DNA from 2 places in the Streptomyces sp. NBC_00122 genome. Region 2 is predicted to be linked to the other one. Evidence: riboswitches for the same ligand, from Rfam matches in the RefSeq annotation. Region 2 holds a riboswitch; the other holds the start of a gene.

Region 1 (5,815 bases), 1.3 Mb from region 2:
TCGATGCCGCGCTTGAGGGCCATCGGGTTGGCACCGGCGGCCACGTTGCGCAGGCCCTCGCGGACGAGCGCCTGGGCGAGCACGGTGGCGGTGGTCGTACCGTCGCCGGCGACGTCGTCCGTCTTCTTGGCGACTTCCTTGACCAGCTCGGCGCCGATCTTCTCGTACGGGTCCTCGAGCTCGATCTCCTTGGCGATGGAGACACCATCGTTGGTGATCGTGGGCGCGCCCCACTTCTTCTCAAGGACGACGTTGCGACCCTTGGGGCCAAGGGTGACCTTGACGGCGTCGGCGAGCTGGTTCATCCCACGCTCGAGACCGCGCCGGGCCTCCTCGTCGAACGCAATGATCTTGGCCATCTGAAGTGGTCCTCCCGGACAGCGGTGGATTGCTCCCGGACCGCGCCCGCGCCCGCGACGGACGGCCTGCGTGCCCGGCGGTTCCTTCCCGCCGGACCCTGCGGGCCTCACCGACCCGGTCCTCGTTTGGTAGCACTCTCACCTGGAGAGTGCTAACGCCAATGATTAGCACTCGACCCCCACGAGTGCAAGCGGCTTGGGTGAACGCCCCCGCGAACGCACGAGGGGCCCACACCCCCGTGTCCAGGATGTGGGCCCCTCTTACGTACGCGTGGGCGGTCGATCGCGCCGGGACTAGCCGAGTGCGAGCTTGACCATGTCCGCCTGCGGACCCTTCTGGCCCTGCGAGATCTCGAACTCGACCCGCTGACCCTCTTCAAGGGTGCGGTATCCGTCCATCTGGATGGCGCTGTAGTGGACGAACACATCCGCACCACCGTCGACCGCGATGAAGCCGTAGCCCTTCTCCGCGTTGAACCACTTGACGGTGCCCTGAGCCATGCCTAACTCCCCTATAACTGGCCCTTGCGCAGGAACGCACTTCGCGCTCCCGGGTCAGAACTTGCGTCGGAACGCGTCGACCGAGGCTGAATGTATCCGCGTCGGTGCTGTCTGCAACAGGTCAATCCGACGAGAATTCTGGACACCCAGAAACATTGAAATAGAGTGAAAATTTGGCATATCGCAGGGCAACTCGGGCCCGACATATCTCGCCAAAGCCCCATACCGCGCCTGCACATTGACCCGATGTCGACCCTCACGCGACCCGTTCATATGCTGCGGGCAAGTCCAGCGGAGGGGACTTCCCCAACTCTACCGTGCCCAATCAAACAGAATTGCCCCCTCCGCTTTTAGCGGAGGGGGCAATTACGGTTTTCGTGTTTCAGCAGCCGCCGGCACGGTGCCGGTCTGGTCAGCCTCCGGCGACGGCGGGAATGATCGAGACACCGGCGCCGTCAGGCGTCGCCGCCTCCAGCCCTCCCTCGAAGCGCACGTCGTCGTCGTTGACGTAGACGTTCACGAAGCGGCGCAGCTTGCCCTGGTCGTCCAGGACGCGGGCGGCGATGCCCGGGTGGCTCTTCTCCAACGACTCGATGACCTCGGCCAGGGTCGAGCCCTCGGCCGGGACCTCGGACACGCCGCCGGTGTAGGTGCGCAGGATGGTGGGGATGCGGACGTTGACGCTCATGGCGCTACTGCCTTTCCGGTAGGGCGGAGGAGATGGTCAGGCCAGGCCGGCGGCGCGGAACGCGTCCAGGCTCGGGCGGATGGTGGCGGTCTGCCCGCTGTCCGCGGCCACCGCCTCCAGGGTCTTGAGACCGTCACCGGTGTTCAGGACGACGGTGGTGAGCGCCGGGTCGAGCTGCCCGTTCTCGATGAGCTTCTTCGTGACGCCGACGGTCACACCGCCCGCGGTCTCGGCGAAGATGCCCTCGGTCTGCGCGAGGATCTTGATGGCCTCGACGACCTGCTCGTCGTCGACGTCCTCGACGAAGCCGCCGGTGCGCCGGGCGATGTCCAGGACGTACGGGCCGTCCGCCGGGTTGCCGATGGCGAGCGACTTGGCGATGGTGTTCGGCTTCTGCGGGCGGACCACGTCGTGGCCGGCCTTGAAGGCGGTGGACACCGGGGAGCAGCCCTCGGCCTGGGCGCCGAAGATCTTGTACGGCTTGTCCTCGACCAGACCGAGCTTGATCAGCTCCTGCAGGCCCTTGTCGATCTTCGTCAGCTGCGAGCCGGACGCGATCGGGATGACGATCTGGTCGGGCAGCTGCCAGCCGAGCTGCTCGCAGATCTCGTACGCCAGGGTCTTGGAGCCCTCGCCGTAGTACGGGCGCAGGTTGACGTTGACGAAGCCCCAGCCCTCGCCCAGCGGGTCGCCGATGAGCTCGGAGCAGAAGCGGTTCACGTCGTCGTAGTTGCCCTCGATGCCGACCAGGTCGCCACCGTAGACACCGGCCATGACGACCTTGCCCTGCTCCAGGTCGTGCGGGATGAACACGCAGGAGCGGAAACCGGCCCGGGCGGCCGCGGCGCCGACGGCGCCGGCCAGGTTGCCGGTGGAGGAGCAGGACAGCGTGGTGTAGCCGAAGGCGCGGGCGGCCTCGACGGCGATCGCGACGACGCGGTCCTTGAAGGAGTGCGTCGGGTTGCCGGAGTCGTCCTTGACGTAGAGCTTGCCGGTGACGCCGAGCTCCTTGGCCAGGTTCTGCGCGTCCACGAGCTTGGTGAAGCCCGGGTTCAGACTCGGCTTGGAGGCCACGTCCGCGGGGACGGGCAGCAGCGGCGCGTAACGCCAGATGTTGTTCGGGCCGGCCTCGATCGCGGCGCGCAGGGCCTCGGGGTCGCCGGTCGGGAGGTCGTAGGCGACTTCCAGAGGTCCGAAGCACTCGACGCACGCGAAGATGGGTCCGAGCTCGAAGCGGGTACCGCACTCGCGACAGGAAAGGCCGGTGGCGGGTCCGAGATCAACAGAGGTGAGATGCGTCTGTACAGCCATGATGGCGAGGCCCTTTCTCCTCATCTTCCCCATGGCGCACTTCGCCATGAGACGGAATTGGCACCTTCCCTAGCCGGGGACCTCGCGGGGGTGCGTGAAAACGCATCGCGAGAACCGACTGGAGGGTTGCCGGGGCTTCAACGGGCCGTGTCCCTCTGCCCCTCTGGATGAGCGGTATGGCACCGGGCTACGCGCTCTACGGCGCTCCCGGGCGTTTGTGCGCAAGGACCCCCGGCATGCGGTGGTCCTTTGCGTTGTTCAAGACTGTAACCGAAGGGCCGGGCGGTTGAGACAGCCGTCCGAACCGCGAGATGGATCGCATATGGGTCCAAACAAGTGACGATGCAGGGAGTACCGAGGGTGCTGGAAGAGGTGGAGCGCTGGCTGGCAGACCGCTCCTGGTCCGCCGCCGACCGACCGCTCGACCAGCTGCTGGACCGGAAACGGGCGGCTGGGACCACGGTCAGCGTGGTGCTGCCCGCGCTCGACGAGGAGGCCACCGTCGGCGCGATCGTCGAGGTGATCCGGCGCGAGCTGATCGAGGGACTGCCGTTCCCCCTGGTGGACGAACTAGTGGTGGTCGACTCGGGCTCCAGCGACCGGACGGCCGAGGTGGCGGCGAAGGCCGGCGCCCGCGTGGTGCACCGCGACGAGATCCTGCCGCGGATCCCGGCGCTGCCCGGCAAGGGCGAGGTGCTGTGGCGCTCCCTGCTGGCCACCGACGGGGACATCGTCTGCTTCGTCGACGCCGACCTGCGGGACTTCTCGGCCGACTTCGTCTCCGGGATCGTGGGGCCGCTGCTGACCGAACCGGACGTGCAGTTCGTCAAGGCGATGTACGACCGCCCGCTGGGCGACACCCCCGGCCAGGGCGGCCGGGTGACGGAGCTGGTGGCGCGCCCGCTGCTCAACCTGCACTGGCCGCAGCTCGCCGGTTTCGTCCAGCCGCTGGGCGGCGAGTACGCCGTACGCCGCTCCCTGCTGGAGCGGCTGCCGTTCCCCGTCGGGTACGGCGTCGAGCTGGGCCTGCTGGTGGACGCGCTGCACACGGTCGGGCTGGACGCGCTGGCCCAGGTGGACGTGGGCGTACGGGTCCACCGCCACCAGGACGGGCAGGCGCTGGGCCGGATGGCCGCGGCGATATACCGCACGGCGCAGCTGCGGCTCTCGCGCGGCCACTTGGTGCGGCCGGAGCTGACGCAGTTCGAACGGGGGCCGCAGGGGTTCGTGCCGCGGACGTACGCGGTGGACACGGAGGAGCGGCCGCCGATGGCGGGCGTGAAGGAGTACGCGGTGCGCCACGCGGCGTGACGCGGGGAACGGTTTGAGCGGACCCGGGCCGGGCTAGGTTCGCCGCATGGCTTCTCAGGTGCTCGTCGCCGCCAACCGCGGCCCGCTCTCGTACGCCCTCTCCGCCGAGGGCACGCTCAGTGCCCGGCGCGGCGGGGGCGGTCTCGTCTCCGGACTCTCCGCGGCGCTGGCGGAGCAGCCGGACGCGGTGTGGATCTGCGCGGCCCTGTCGGAGGCGGACCGGGAGGCGGTCCGCCGGGGCGTGGCCGAGCCCGGTGTCCGGATGCTGGACATCGATCCCACGGTGTACGACGACGCGTACAACGGCATCGCGAACTCGGTGCTGTGGTTCACCCACCACCACCTGTACGACATCCCGCGCACGCCGGTCTTCGACGCGGCGTTCCGCCGTCAGTGGGGGTCCTACGTGGAGTACAACCGGGCTTTCGCGGCGGCGCTGGCCGAGGAGGCCGCGGAGGGCGCCAGCGTCCTGGTGCAGGACTACCACCTGGCGCTCGTGCCGGGGCAGTTGCGGGAGCTGCGGCCGGACCTGCGGATCGGGCACTTCACGCACACGCCGTGGGCCGCGCGGCAGTTCATGGACATGCTCCCGGACGACATCCGCCGGGAGTTGGTGTGGGGGATGCTCGGGGCGGACCGGCTGGGCTTCCACACCTACAGCTGGGCGCTCGCCTTCATCACGAGCGCGCAGTTCGAGGACGCGAGCGGCATCGCGCGGACCCACCTGCCGAGCGGGGATGACCCGCTGCGCGGGGTGAAGCACATCAAGGCCGGCGGCGAGGCCCGGTTCACGCACGTGACCAAGTACCCGCTCGGGGTCGACGCGGACGAGCTGCGCGAGCTGGCGCACCGGCCGGAGGTGGAGGACAAGCTGGCGGCGCTGCGGGCGGAGGTCGGCGACCTGAAGACGATCGTCCGGGTGGACCGGACGGAGCTGTCGAAGAACATCGTGCGCGGGCTCCTCGCCTACCGGGAGCTGCTGACCACGCACCCCGAATGGCGCGGCCGGGTGGTGCACCTGGCGTCCGCGTACCCGTCCCGGCAGGACCTGAAGGTGTACCGGGACTACACGGAGTCGGTGCGGGAGCTGGCGGCCGCGGTGAACGCGGAGTTCGGCACGGCGGACTGGCGGCCGGTGCACGTGTCCGTGCAGGACGACTTCGCGCGCTCGCTCGCGGCGTACCGGATGGCGGACGTCGCGCTGGTGAACCCGGTGCGGGACGGGATGAACCTGGTGGCGAAGGAGATCCCGGTGGTGTCGGAGGCGGGGTGCGTGCTGGTGCTGTCGACCGGGGCGGGGGCGTACGAGGAGCTCCGCCAGGACGCGTTGACGGTGAACCCGTACGACGTGACGCAGACGGCCGAGGCGCTGCACGCGGCGCTGTCCATGCCGGACGCCGAGCGCGCGGACCGCACGAAGCGCCTGGCGGCGGCGGCCACCGCCCTCCCCCCGGCCCAGTGGTTCACGGCCCAACTCGCGGACCTCCAGGGCTGACCCGCGGGTCAGGAGCGCAGGGCCTCGGCAAGGGCGGCCAGGAAGGACGCCACCGCGCCGGGGCCCGGCAGGACCAGGTCGGCGCGGGCGGCGAGCTCCGGGACCTCGGCGGAGCCGCTGCACACCAGCAGCCCCGGCAGGCCGTCGGCC
Region 2 (5,815 bases):
CGCGTTGCACCACCGGCAGCGGACCGACTCGATGGTCTCATTGACCACCTCGCGCTCCTCGACCTTCGGTTCCCCGGCGAGGTCCAGGTGGATGTACTCCACGACCTTCGACGAACGGGTGACATCGAAACGCGTGAGGTTGCCGCACAGGGTGCAGCGCCACCGGGTGGTGTCGGTCGGCTGGGGAACCGTCATCAGGCCGCTCTCTCCTTCGTAGCGTTCGTAGCTGTTTCAATTAAAGCGGTCTGCTGAGCCGTCCGGGCCGTTTGGGCAGACCGCGGCTCGTAACCCTACGGCCTGCCACCGCTTCAGGTGGGCCGGGTTGCGTCATGCTCTGTCACATGATCGTAAGGTGGCAGGCCGTCCGCGAGGCCGCCCGGGGACCGGTGGTCACCCACGCGCTGATCGCCGGCTGCGCGGTGGTGTTCGTACTGAGCCCGGCCTCGGGGCTGAACCCCGTCTACGGGACGGGCGACGGGCTGCTGACCGCCGGGACCGACTACTTCCGCCGCTGGGGCGTCGTCCCGGACGAGCTCTTCACCGGCACCCCGCGGGCCTGGCTGACCCCGCTGACCGCACTGTTCGTGCACGGCAGTTGGCTGCACCTGCTCGGGAACATGCTCTTCCTCCACGTCTTCGGCGCGATGGCGGAGGAGCGGATGGGCCGCCCGGCGTTCCTCTTCTTCTACGTCTGTACGGGTTACGTGGCCCTGGCGGTGTACGCGGCGGCCAATGCGGGGTCCTCACAGACCCTGGTCGGGGCGTCCGGGGCCATCTCGGCGGTGCTGGGCGCCTTCCTGTACCTGCTGCCGCGGGCCAGGGTGACGAGCCTGTTCCCGTTCCTGCTCTTCCTGCCGCTGCGCTTCCCGGCGTGGATCGTGCTGCTGTTCTGGTTCGCCCTCCAGTGGGTGGCCGCGCACCGGGCGGGCAGCGGGCCGGGCGTCGCCTATCTGGCCCACCTGGTGGGCTTCTCGGTCGGCTTCTTGTACGCGTGGGCGCGCTATCGGCGTACGACTACAGTGGGGCGACCAGCGACGGCCACCGAGGGAGACAGCCAGCCGTGATCACCGCGATCGTGCTCATCAAGACCAGCGTGGACCGCATCCCCGAGATCGCCGAGGCCATCGCCGCGCTGGAAAGCGTCAGCGAGGTCTACTCCGTCACGGGGACGTACGACCTGATCGCGCTGGTCCGCGTGGCCCGTCACGAGAACCTGGCGGACATCATCCCGGGCCGCATCAGCAAGATCCCGGGCGTCGAGGCGACGGACACGCACGTGGCGTTCCGTACGTACTCCCAGCACGACCTGGAAGCCGCCTTCGCGATCGGTCTCGACGCCTAAGCGGCGCCTAAGCGGCCTGTTTTCAGCGTGGGCAGCGCCCCGCCCGGCCGGGCGGGGCGGCCCTCGGCGAGCCGGCGGACGTGGCCGCGCGGTCGCCGTCGCAACCCCCTGCGTCATGCCCCGCGGCCCGTCAGACGGCGGGGACGCAGCGGCCCTCCTCCGTGCGGTACTGCCACTTCGCGCCGTCCGCGACGAGCTCCTTCACCGCGCGGACGAAGCGCTCCACGTGCTCGTCGGGGGTGCCGGCGCCGAAGCTGACGCGAATGGCGTTGAGGGACCGCTCCCCCGGGGCCGCCTCCGGGGCGCCGCATTCGCCCTGGGCCTGCGGCTCGCTGCCCAGCAGGGTGCGGACCAGCGGGTGGGCGCAGAAGAGACCGTCGCGGACGCCGATGCCGTACTCGGCGGAGAGGGCGGCCGCGAAGTGGGAGCTGTTCCAGCCGTCCACCACGAAGGAGATGACGCCGACGCGCGGCGCGTCGTCCCCGAAGAGGGACAGGACGCGGACCGCCGGGACGTCCGCCAGGCCCTCCCGGACCTTGGCGATGAGGTGGCGCTCGCGGGCGACCAGGTTCTCGAAGCCCGCCTCGGTCAGGGCCTTGCAGGCGGAGGCGATGGAGTAGACGCCGATGACGTTCGGGGAGCCGGCCTCGTGGCGGGCGGCGGTGGTGTGCCACTCGACGTCCACACCGCCGTCCTCGCGCCGGGCGACCTTGCGGGAGGCGCCGCCGCCCGCGAGGTACGGCTCGGCCTCCCGCAGCCAGTCGGCGCGCCCGGCGAGGACGCCCGAGCCGAAGGGGGCGTACAGCTTGTGGCCGGAGAAGGCGACCCAGTCCACGTCGAGGTCCTGCACGGAGACGGGGTGGTGCGGGGCGAGCTGGGCGGCGTCCAGGACGATCCGCGCGCCGTGGGCGTGCGCGGCGGCCGCGAGCTCCTTCACCGGCCACAGCTCACCGGTGACGTTGGACGCCCCGGTGACACAGACCAGGGCCGGGCCGTGGGGCTCCCGGTCGGCCAGGGCCCGCTCCAGGGTGGCGACGGCCTCGTCCGGGGTGCGGGGGGCGTTGAGGTAGGTGACCTGCGCGTCCACCCACGGCAGCAGCGAGGCGTGGTGCTCGGTCTCGAAGACGAAGACCTGGCAGCCGGCCGGGAGCACGGCGGCGAGCAGGTTCAGGGAGTCCGTGGTGGACCGGGTGAAGATCACCTGGTCGGAGGGGCGGCAGTCGAGGAACCCGGCGACCGTGACGCGGCTCTGCTCGAAGAGGTCCGTGGAGAGCTGCGAGAGGTATCCGGCGCCGCGGTGCACGCTGCCGTAGTACGGGGCGTACGCGGCGACGTCGTCCCAGACCCGCTGGAGCGCCGGGGCGCTGGCCGCGTAGTCGAGGGCCGCGTAGGTGACCTCGCCACCGGTGACGAGCGGGACGGTGACGTCCCGGCCGAGGACCGGCAGCGGCTCGGCACAGGCGGGGTCGACGGCGGTGGCGGCGGCAGCGGTATCAGCGGCGGCGGTGACGACGTTCAGGGATGCGGACATGGCGGAATCTCCCGGCAGGCAGGGGTGAATGGCTTCGGTGTGCCCGTACGCGGGTACGGCTCGGCGGCCGACGGGGGTACGGGAAGTCCCCGGACCGAAGGCGGGTACACGGAAGTGACCCTGATCCGAGGGTGAAGAAGGGGCGGAGTCGCCCTATCGCATTCGCTTGCTCACGGAAAAACGCTCCTCGATAGACCAGGACCCCTGGTGTCGAGGGATCCGCGCTTGCCGTAGACCTTTCTGTCTACGGCCTGGTCATCACCCGGGGCACCCCGCCACGGAAGGAGGGTTGCCGGACAGCAAGCCGGGGCCTAAACGCTGTCACTCGTGACCTGTTCAGCATCCTGCCACATGATCCCCCGTGCGCAAGCCACCGGTCCGAATGGCGGACCGGCGGCTTGGCCGAAAACGATCAATCGGAATCAGGCGTTGCTGGCCGCCACCCAGCGCTCCAGCGCGGCCCGGGCCGCACCCGAGTCGATCGACTCCGCCGCGCGGGTGATGCCGGCCGCGATCTGCTCCTCCAAGGTGCCCGTGCCCGGGTCCAGGGCCACCAGGGCGGCCGCCGAGTTCAGCAGGACGGCGTCGCGGACCGGGCCCGTCTCGCCGGAGAACAGGCGGCGGGCGACGTCAGCGTTGTACGAGGCGTCCGCGCCGCGCAGCTCCGACACGTCGACGAGGGCGATGCCGACGTCCCGCGGGTCGAAGGGCTGCTCCGAGACCTTGCCGTCGCGGACCCACCACACCCGCGAGGTCGCGGTCGTGGTCAGCTCGTCCAGGCCGTCGTCGCCGCGGAAGACCAGCGCGGAAGAGCCCCGCTCGGCGAGCACGCCCGCCACGATCGGGGCCATCCGGGCATCGGCCACGCCCGTCGCCTGGGCCCGTACCTTCGCCGGATTGGTCAGCGGACCGAGGAAGTTGAAGGTGGTCCGGATGCCCAGCTCCTTGCGGGCTGCGGCCACGTGCCGCAGCGCCGGGTGGAACTTCACCGCGAAGCAGAAGGTGATGCCGGCCTCCTCCGCGACCTCGGCGACCCGCGCGGGGGTCAGGTCGAGGTTGACGCCGAGCTTCTCCAGGACGTCCGAGGCCCCGCTCGCGGAGGACGCGGCCCGGTTGCCGTGCTTGACCACCTTGGCACCCGTACCGGCCACCACGACCGCCGACATCGTCGAGATGTTCACCGTTTTGGCCCCGTCGCCGCCCGTGCCGACGATGTCCACCGTCCGGCCGGGCACCTCGATCAGGTTGGCGTGCTCGTACATGGTCCGTACGAGGCCGTTGATCTCCGCGACCGTCTCCCCCTTGGCCCGCAGTGCGACCGCGAAGCCGGCGATCTGGGCGTCGGTGGCCTCCCCGCGCATGATCTTGTCCATGGCCCAGGCGGTGTCGTCGGCGCGCAGGTCCTGGCCGGTCAGCAGAGCGTCGAGAACGCCCGGCCAATTGGGGGTACCCCCGGACGGAGTCTGGGGGAGGGCCGGCACCCCACCGGCGTCAGCCGGACTCTGACCGCTCATGGTCTGCTCCTGGATCCGTCGGCAAGCACTGAGGACTCCACCCTATCGAGCCCCAGGGACGGCAAAGAGCCCCGTCCAGACACTGGACGGGGCTCTCGCCGTGGCGACACCAGGACTGACCGAAATCAGTCCCTCATGCGGTCAAGCGGTCGTACGGGAGATCAGTGGTGGCCGTGGCCGCTCTGGATCTCCTTGTACTCCTCCACCGTGGGCTTCGGAATCTGGTTGCCCTCGGCGTAGAAGCCCTTGCTGAGCTTCGCGCGCAGCTTCTCGCCGAGCTTCACCTTGCGCTCGACACCGTTCTCGTCGACCGTCGGGCCGATCTCGATCGGCTCGTACGTGGTGTACGAGGTGAGCGTGTGCAGCTTGCCCTGCGGGAGCGGCTCGTGGACCTCGACGAACTCACCGTGCGGCAGGCGCTTGATGATGCCGGTCTCGCGACCGTGCAGCACCTTGTCCCGGTCCCGGCGCTGGAGGCCGAGGCAGATCCGCTTGGTGGCGATGAAGGCGAGGACCGGGACGACGAAGAAGCCGATCCGGACGAACCAGGTGATCGAGTTGATCGAGAGGTGGAAGTACTGCGCGAACATGTCGTTTCCACCGCCGATCAGGAGCACGATGTACTCCGCGATCCAGGCGACACCGAAGCCCGTACGGCTCGGGACGTTGCGCGGGCGGTCCAGGATGTGGTGCTCGCGCTTGTCCCCGGTGACCCAGGACTCGATGAACGGCCAGGCGGCGATCGAGCCCAGCACCAGCGGGAAGAGCAGCAGCGGGATGAACACGCCCAGGACGAGCGTGTGGCCCCACAGGTTGATCTCCCAGCCGGGCATGGCTCGGATCAGGCCTTCCGGCATACCCATGTACCAGTCGGGCTGCGCACCGGTGGACACGTGGTCCGGGCGGTACGGGCCGAGCGCCCAGATCGGGTTGATCGAGGCGATCGCCGCGATGGCCGCGATGACGCCGAAGACCAGGAAGAAGAAGCCTCCGGCCTTGGCCATGTAGACCGGCAGCAGCGGCATGCCGACGACGTTGTCGTTCGTCTTGCCGGGACCCGCGAACTGGGTGTGCTTGTGGTAGAAGACCAGGATCAGGTGGGCCACCAGCAGGCCCATCATGATGCCGGGCAGCAGCAGGATGTGGATCGAGTAGAACCGCGCGACGAAGTCGCCGCCCGGGAACTCTCCGCCGAAGAGGAAGAACGACAGGTACGTGCCGATGACCGGCACGGACAGGATCGCGCCCTCCATGAAGCGGACACCGGTACCCGACAGCAGGTCGTCCGGCAGCGAGTAACCGGTGAAACCGGTGAACATGCCGAGGACCAGCAGCAGGAAGCCGAAGATCCAGTTGACCTCACGCGGCTTGCGGAACGCGCCGGTGAAGAAGACGCGCATCATGTGCACGACCATGCCCGCGACGAAG

Evidence for each region. Region 2 has a riboswitch for S-adenosylmethionine ahead of OG737_RS07130 (aminotransferase class V-fold PLP-dependent enzyme). Riboswitches for the same ligand answer to the same signal wherever they lie in the genome.
Region 1: it holds a riboswitch for S-adenosylmethionine, as region 2 does, so the genes downstream of both, thrC (threonine synthase) here and OG737_RS07130 (aminotransferase class V-fold PLP-dependent enzyme) in region 2, are expected to answer to the same signal.

The regions. Positions count from the first base shown of each region.
Region 1 is NZ_CP108191.1:2,753,579-2,759,393, forward strand. Features, by position in the region: gene groL (chaperonin GroEL) at 1-359, opposite strand, end outside; gene OG737_RS12900 (cold-shock protein) at 654-860, opposite strand; gene OG737_RS12905 (MoaD/ThiS family protein) at 1,273-1,548, opposite strand; gene thrC (threonine synthase) at 1,585-2,883, opposite strand; SAM riboswitch class I at 2,877-3,033, opposite strand; gene OG737_RS12915 (glucosyl-3-phosphoglycerate synthase) at 3,220-4,170, shown strand; gene OG737_RS12920 (trehalose-6-phosphate synthase) at 4,217-5,665, shown strand; gene otsB (trehalose-phosphatase) at 5,674-5,815, opposite strand, start outside.
Region 2 is NZ_CP108191.1:1,503,008-1,508,822, forward strand. Features, by position in the region: gene OG737_RS07115 (hypothetical protein) at 1-195, opposite strand, end outside; gene OG737_RS07120 (rhomboid family intramembrane serine protease) at 330-1,064, shown strand; gene OG737_RS07125 (Lrp/AsnC ligand binding domain-containing protein) at 1,061-1,342, shown strand; gene OG737_RS07130 (aminotransferase class V-fold PLP-dependent enzyme) at 1,473-2,873, opposite strand; SAM riboswitch class IV at 3,090-3,206, opposite strand; gene trpD (anthranilate phosphoribosyltransferase) at 3,296-4,387, opposite strand; gene OG737_RS07140 (cytochrome bc complex cytochrome b subunit) at 4,549-5,815, opposite strand, start outside.